DNA from 2 places in the Halomonas huangheensis genome. Region 1 is predicted to be linked to the other one. Evidence: riboswitches for the same ligand, from Rfam matches in the RefSeq annotation. Region 1 holds a riboswitch; the other holds the start of a gene.
The links. A riboswitch is a leader RNA that binds a small molecule or an ion and turns the genes downstream of it on or off. The one in region 1 is predicted to bind thiamine pyrophosphate.
Positions count from the first base shown of each region.

Region 2: linked by a shared signal. The riboswitch ahead of AR456_RS03810 (sodium:solute symporter family transporter) and the one ahead of tenA (thiaminase II) in region 1 are both predicted to bind thiamine pyrophosphate.

Region 1 covers NZ_CP013106.1:3,078,660-3,082,047, forward strand. The annotation lists gene mdoH (glucans biosynthesis glucosyltransferase MdoH) at 1-1,644, shown strand, start outside; TPP riboswitch at 1,773-1,925, shown strand; gene tenA (thiaminase II) at 2,001-2,669, shown strand; gene thiC (phosphomethylpyrimidine synthase ThiC) at 2,778-3,388, shown strand, end outside.
Region 2 covers NZ_CP013106.1:832,356-835,743, reverse strand. The annotation lists gene AR456_RS03815 (hypothetical protein) at 1-475, shown strand, start outside; gene AR456_RS03810 (sodium:solute symporter family transporter) at 506-1,894, opposite strand; TPP riboswitch at 1,885-1,987, opposite strand; gene AR456_RS03805 (CoA-acylating methylmalonate-semialdehyde dehydrogenase) at 2,368-3,388, opposite strand, start outside.

The DNA.
Region 1 (3,388 bases):
GAGTCTCGTACAGCGCTGGTAATGCCGATACATAACGAAGACGTGGCTCGTGTGGCCGCCGGACTCGAAGCCACCTGCCGCGACCTGCCCCGCGCAACTCCCGGTATGCAGATCGAAGCCTTCGTGCTCAGTGACAGCACCGACAGTGACATCGTTGCCCAGGAAAAGGCAGCTTTCGCCGAGCTGCAGCAACGCCTCGCGGACCATTGCCGAGTGCACTATCGCCACCGCAACAGCAATCAGGGTCGCAAGGCCGGTAATCTCGGTGATTTCTGCGAGCGTTGGGGCGCCCATTATGACTTCATGCTGGTACTGGATGCCGACAGCCTGATGAGTGGCGACTGCATCATCGAGTTGATCGACGAGATGATGGCCAATCCGCGTCTCGGGCTGTTGCAGACCGTGCCGATTCCGGTCCGTCAGCATAGCCTGTTCGGCCGCGCCAACCAGTTTGCCGCCTCGCTGTATTCTCCTATGCTCGCCACAGGGCTGAGCTTCTGGCACACCACGGCGGCCAACTATTTCGGGCACAACGCCATCATTCGTGTGGAAGCCTTCACCAACCATTGCGGTCTGCCAGAGCTGACCGGCAAGCCACCGCTGGGTGGCGATATTCTCAGCCATGACTTCGTCGAGGCGGCGCTGCTGCGCCGTGCCGGCTGGCAGGTGCGGATGCGCACTGACCTGCGCGGCAGCTACGAGGAAATGCCCAGCCATGTGCTTGATTACGCGAAGCGTGACCGTCGCTGGGTTCAGGGCAATCTACAGCACCTGCGTCTACTGCACGGCCATGGCCTGCACTTTCTCAGCCGACTGCACTTCTTCTGTGGCGCGCTGGCTTATCTATCCTCACTGGTATGGCTGTCGATCCTGGTCATCAGCACCATCGATGCCCTGATTCGAGCACTGGTGCCGCCCAACTTCTTCACCTCCAGTTCCCAGTTGTTTCCCAACTGGCCGATAGCACCACCCAACCTGATCATGCCCTTGCTGATCGGTACTCTGGCGATGCTGCTGATGCCCAAGGTACTCGGGCTGATCCTTGGCTTGATTCGTGAGCCACAAGCCTATGGTGGCCGCTTCAAACTGTTCATCAGTATGTTGCTGGAAAGCTCGTTCGCCATGCTGATCGCACCGATGATGATGGTCTTCCATAGCCGCTTCGTTCTCCAGGTGCTGACCGGCCGTACCGTAGCCTGGGACTCTCAGTCTCGAGAGGGACGTGCTCTACCCTGGCGGGAGGTCTGGCGACACAGCTGGTTGTGGGCCTTGATTGGCGCTGTCTGGGCACTCGCCACCTGGCGTTACACGCCGCAATTCTTCCTGTGGCTGACGCCGGTCTGGCTGGGTCTGGTGCTTGCCGCTCCGCTGATACGCTGGAGCAGCAGCCTTACCATTGGTCGACGCCTGGCCCGCGCAGGCTTGTTGAAGGTGCCGGAAGAGACCCAGCCTCCAGCGGTGGTGGCAGAACTCGACATTACCGAACTGCCTGCTCCGGGTGCAGAACCCGCAACGCCACCCGAAGAAGTGCCACATGAAATGCCGGTACAGTCCTTTAGCCGGCCCAACGGCACCGATGTTCCGGCCTGGTATGAGGAACGGCGCCGGATGCGTGCCAACAAGCCCCACTCCATGAAACCCTGAAACCCGACGCAACCGGGTATCCGCTGGCAGGGGAGAGACGTCCCCCTGCCGAGCCAACCTCCCTTCTGGCCCATTTGTGCACGCAATGGGCTTTTATCTGCCGATACTCAGGTGCTATGCTGCCCTCGACACGCTTGACGGGGTGCCGGTCAATCCGGCTGAGATGGCGCAGGTCATTCGGCATGTAGATCAATATCCTGCATGGCTGAATGCTCGCAGCGCTGGTCCCGTGGAACCTGATCCGGTTGATACCGGCGTAGGGAATCGAGCGGTGGCTGGCGCTGGTCGTATTCCCTCTGCGCTGCCCTCCTCCTTCTCTCGAACGCCCTCTCCGGATCATTGATACCGGAGGACATATGGGTTATCGCTTCAACGACCTGGTCGATGCCTGCCACGATGAGTGGACGGCCTACATCGAGCATGATTTCGTGACTCAATTGGGCCGCGGAAGCCTGTCGCAAGACAGTTTTCGCCACTACCTGAAGCAGGATTATCTGTTCCTGATCCAGTTCTCTCGCGCCTATGCGCTGGCGGCCTACAAGAGCCACTCGCTCGACGAGTTGCGCAGTGCCTTCGAAGGTTTGAAGATCATTCTCGACACCGAGATGCAGCTGCATCTCGATTACTGCGCCGAGTGGGGGATCACACAACACCAACTGGAAAACCTCCCCGAAGCCAGAGCCACCCTCGCCTATACCCGCTATGTGCTGGACGCCGGAGCCCGTGGCGACCTACTCGACCTGCGTGTCGCGCTGGCCCCGTGCATGATCGGCTACGCCGATATCGCTCTGTGGCTGAACGAACAGGACTTCACCCAGCGCGGCAATGCCAACCCCTTCGACGCCTGGATCGCCATGTATCTGAGCGAGGAGTTCCAACAGGCCGCTCATCACGAACGAGTCTGGCTGGATGAGCAACTCCGCCAACTCCCCGACGCCCATTTCCAGCGCCTGGCGCTGCTGTTTCGCGACGCCACACGCCTGGAGCGCGACTTCTGGCAGATGGGGCTCGACCTCAGCGACTGAGAATGTTTCAGCACCGAGCGACGAGCCGCGGGCTTCTGGCTCTTACCTCTTCGCTCTTACCTCTTGACTCTTGATACATACAACCATAACGAATGAGGAGAACGCCCCATGACCCGTACCCACCACTTCCTGGCCGAGACCGCCAGTGTCGATGAAGCCGCGATCAAACCCTTGCCGGGGTCACGCAAGGTGCATGTCGAGGGCTCACGTCCCGACATTCGCGTGCCGTTTCGAGAGATCAGTCTGTCGCCGACCAAAACCTCGGGAGAGGATGAGCAGAATCCGCCGTTACTGGTCTACGACACATCGGGTCCCTACACCGACCCGGAAATCAGTGTCGACCTGCGCAAGGGGCTGCCGGAGCTGCGGCGAACCTGGATCGACGAGCGTGACGATTGTGAATGGTTGGACGGCCCGACCTCCGATTATGGCCGCCGCCGTGCCGCTGACCCCATGTTGGCCCAGTTGCGCTTCGACCTGACACGCACCCCTCGTCGCGCACGCCCCAATGCCGATGGCAGCGCCGGCAACGTCAGCCAGTTGCACTATGCTCGTCGCGGGATCGTCACTCCTGAGATGGAGTACATTGCGATTCGCGAGAATCAGCGCCGCCAGGCCCTCTCTTCAGAGTACCAGGGCAACTCAGAGGTCGAGCGCATTCTCGGTCAACAGCACCCTGGCCAGGGTTTCGGAGCGCGGATTCCCGAGGAAATCACCGC
Region 2 (3,388 bases), 2.2 Mb from region 1:
CCACGTCGTCGCCAATATCAGCGGTCAGACCGTTGTACTCGGCATCCGCGACGTGCAGTCCATGCTCAGTCAGTTGGGCGGTGCTGATAGCTCTCAATTAGGCAGCTACCAGGCGCAGAGCGTGAACTCACTGACCGCCACAGGGGAAACCCAAACCGTGGCGGGTATTCTGGGAGAGGTGTATCAACTCGACTGGGTCAATAGTGATGGCGAAGTCCGTCAGGACCGTCTGGTCCTGAGCGCCGAGCAACCCGCTCAGGAACTGCTTGGCGTATTCGATCGCTATCAGCAGGTTCTGACCGGACATGCGGACCCGGTCGCCGCCACGCTCCGCGAACGCGGCATGGGTATCCTGCGCTTCGGCGACCGTTTCGAGGTGTCCTCGCTGTCCTCGGCAACCCCGGCCCCGGCCACCTTCGCACTACCCAGCCAGAGCGGTGGCCTGCAGGACCTGTTGCGCTCCGTGGTGCAGTAATACTGCAAGAGCAGCACCAGGGCGGCAGCATCAAGCTTCCTTCGGCTGCCCTTTGCTCAACAATGCCACACCGATGCTGACCAGTGTCGAGATCAGCAGTGCATAGACGAAAGGCGCCAACGTCGGGATGCCATCGGGGAAACTGGCGGCCAGCAACCCTGCCTGTGGCGATCCATGTGCCAGCCATCCCGGCACGATGGTCGCCACGAGTCCCGCAGCACCTCCCGCCATGGCTGCAGCAGGCACCATACGAGCCCAGAGCCCGAGCATGACCGGTACGACGATGGCGGCACACAACAGGTCCGCAATCAGGAACAGGCGCAACACTGATACGCCCTGCAGCGCCACCAGTACCACCGGCAACATGACCAGAACGGTGATCCAGCGGGCAGCCGTCAACGACATGCGGTTCGAGCCGCTACTGGACACCAGCAGTGATGCCAGCCCGTTCTGCAATGTATCGACACTGGAAGCGACCAGGGTCACTGCCAGCACCAACGCCAACAACGCCAGCCAGGCCGGTGCCGCCGAAAGCAAGGCAAAGAAGGGAATCGGCGGGCTCCCCAGTTCCAGTCCTGCCACAGCCGCCCACATGCCCAACGCACCAACCACTGCCACCACCACAACCGTGATACCGCCCCCCAGCCAGGCACCTCGCACCAGAGAGCGATCATCACGCGCGGCCCACAGACGCTGCCAATAGCCCTGATGAAAGAGGTTAGCGGCGGTGACCGCAATCACCAGCGTCAAAGCCACCGACAGGGCTGCCTCCGGCGGTGCTGACGACCAGGACTCAGTCACTGCCGGTGTCGGTAGACCGCTGCGCCACACGACTCCGACAACGATAACCAGCAGCATGATCAGCAACAGCGCCTGCCAACGGTCGGTGGCAAGGCTGGCACGCAAGCCGCCGATCGTGGTGTAGCACAGCGTCGATAGCGCCACCGCCAGAATGACCCAGACCCCAGGCACTTCCGACAACAGCTCAGTAATGGCACCAATGGCCGTCAACTCGGCAGCCAGGAAGCAGGCCATATAGAGAATGGAGATAAACGCGACACAGCGCTGAACAACGGCACCGTGACAATCCTGAGCGAATTCGGCAATGCTGCGTCCCTGTGGCAGACGCCGGCGGATTGCAGGACCGAACAGCCCCAGCACAATGAATGGCAGCGCGGAACCGACCGCATAACCGGCTACTGCCAACGGGCCGACAAAGGCACCGATTTCAGGAGGCGCGAATAGTATCCAGGCGCCCATGCCAGACGCGACAAAGGATAACGCCAAGGTGGTTGATGACTGGCTATTGCGCGCGGTCAGATAATCATCGGCCCGGGTTTCCGGGCGGCGGGCTGCCAACCCAAGCAGGATAAAACCAAGCAAAGCCGCCCCAAGGACGGCTATCGTCAAGTAGGTCATGGTCGCTCTTCCTCCGCCGGTATCAACCGGATCAGGTTCCAGGGTCAGCACGGTGGCTTTCTCAGTCCCTTCGGGACTCCCCTGGCGACAGAATCGAATTGTCAGTTCACTCCATGCATAAGCATGAATTCATATGCCTGGAGGCATACATCTCGACGGTTCTTGTCGAACACACCAGACAGCGTTTCTGGTATATCTGCCCACCTGTGTCAAACGCCGGGCAGACATAATGAAACCGCCCGTCGATGCTACCATCACCAGCCGAGAGCTACGAGCCTCGAGCTTTGCAGTGCCGCTCCTTGGCTCACAGGTAAAAGCCGCGGAGCGGGGTGACTTTCTTACTTCCTGCTTCTCATTTCTTGCTTCTCACCTCTTACTTCTCACCTCTTACTTCTCACCTCTTACTTCTCACCTCTTACTTCTCACCTCTCACCTCTCACCTCTTACAACCCACACGGCTCGTCGCTCGTCGCTCACAACGATATCGTGCTATTGATGCCGCTGGAGACATTCTCCGGTTCGAACCAGCGAGCAGTGACTGTCTTGGTCTGGGTCCAGAACTGGATGGCCTGCTTGCCGTTGGGGCCCAGGTCGCCCAGTTTCGAGCCCCGCGATCCCGTGAAACTGAACCATGCCACCGGCACCGGGATCGGTACGTTGATACCGACCTGACCAACATCGATATGGGTCTCGAAACGCCGCGCTACCCATCCGGAGCTGGTAAAGATCGACGTGCCATTGCCATTGGGGTTGGCATTGATGAAAGCAATCGCTTCATCCAGCGTCTCGACTTCCACCACACAGAGTACCGGCCCGAAGATCTCCTCACGATAGACAGTCATGTCGGCAGTCACGCCGGAAAACACTGTCGGGCCAACGAAGTTGCCCTCTGGATATCCCTCGACCTTACAGTTGCGCCCATCCACCAGTAGTTTCGCACCTTCGCGCTCGCCATCAGCGATCAACGATTCGACCCGCGCCTTCGCCTGGGGTGACACCAACGGTCCCAGATCTGCTTGTCGATCAGTACCTGGCCCCACTTTCATACCCTGCGCTCCAGCGACGATGTCTTCCAACCACTGGCGAGCCTCGCCGACCAGCACCACCACTGAGTTCGCCATGCAACGCTGCCCTGCCGCACCAAACGCCGAGCCGAGCAGATTATTGATCGACTGGCTGCGATTGGCATCCGGCATGACCACGCAATGGTTCTTGGCGCCCATCATTGCCTGGCAACGCTTGCCGGTCTCACCGGCACGACGATAGATCTGAGTACCCACCTGGGTCGAGCCGATGAACGATACTGCCTTGATATCCGGGTGCTCGCAGAGCCGATTGGCAACCTCGGGTCCACCATGCACCACGTTGAGCACACCCGCAGGCACACCAGCCTCCAACGCCAATTCCACCAGACGCATGGTCGAACTGGGGTCCTGCTCGGAGGGCTTGAGCACGAAGCAGTTGCCGGTAGCAATTGCCATCGGGAACATGAAG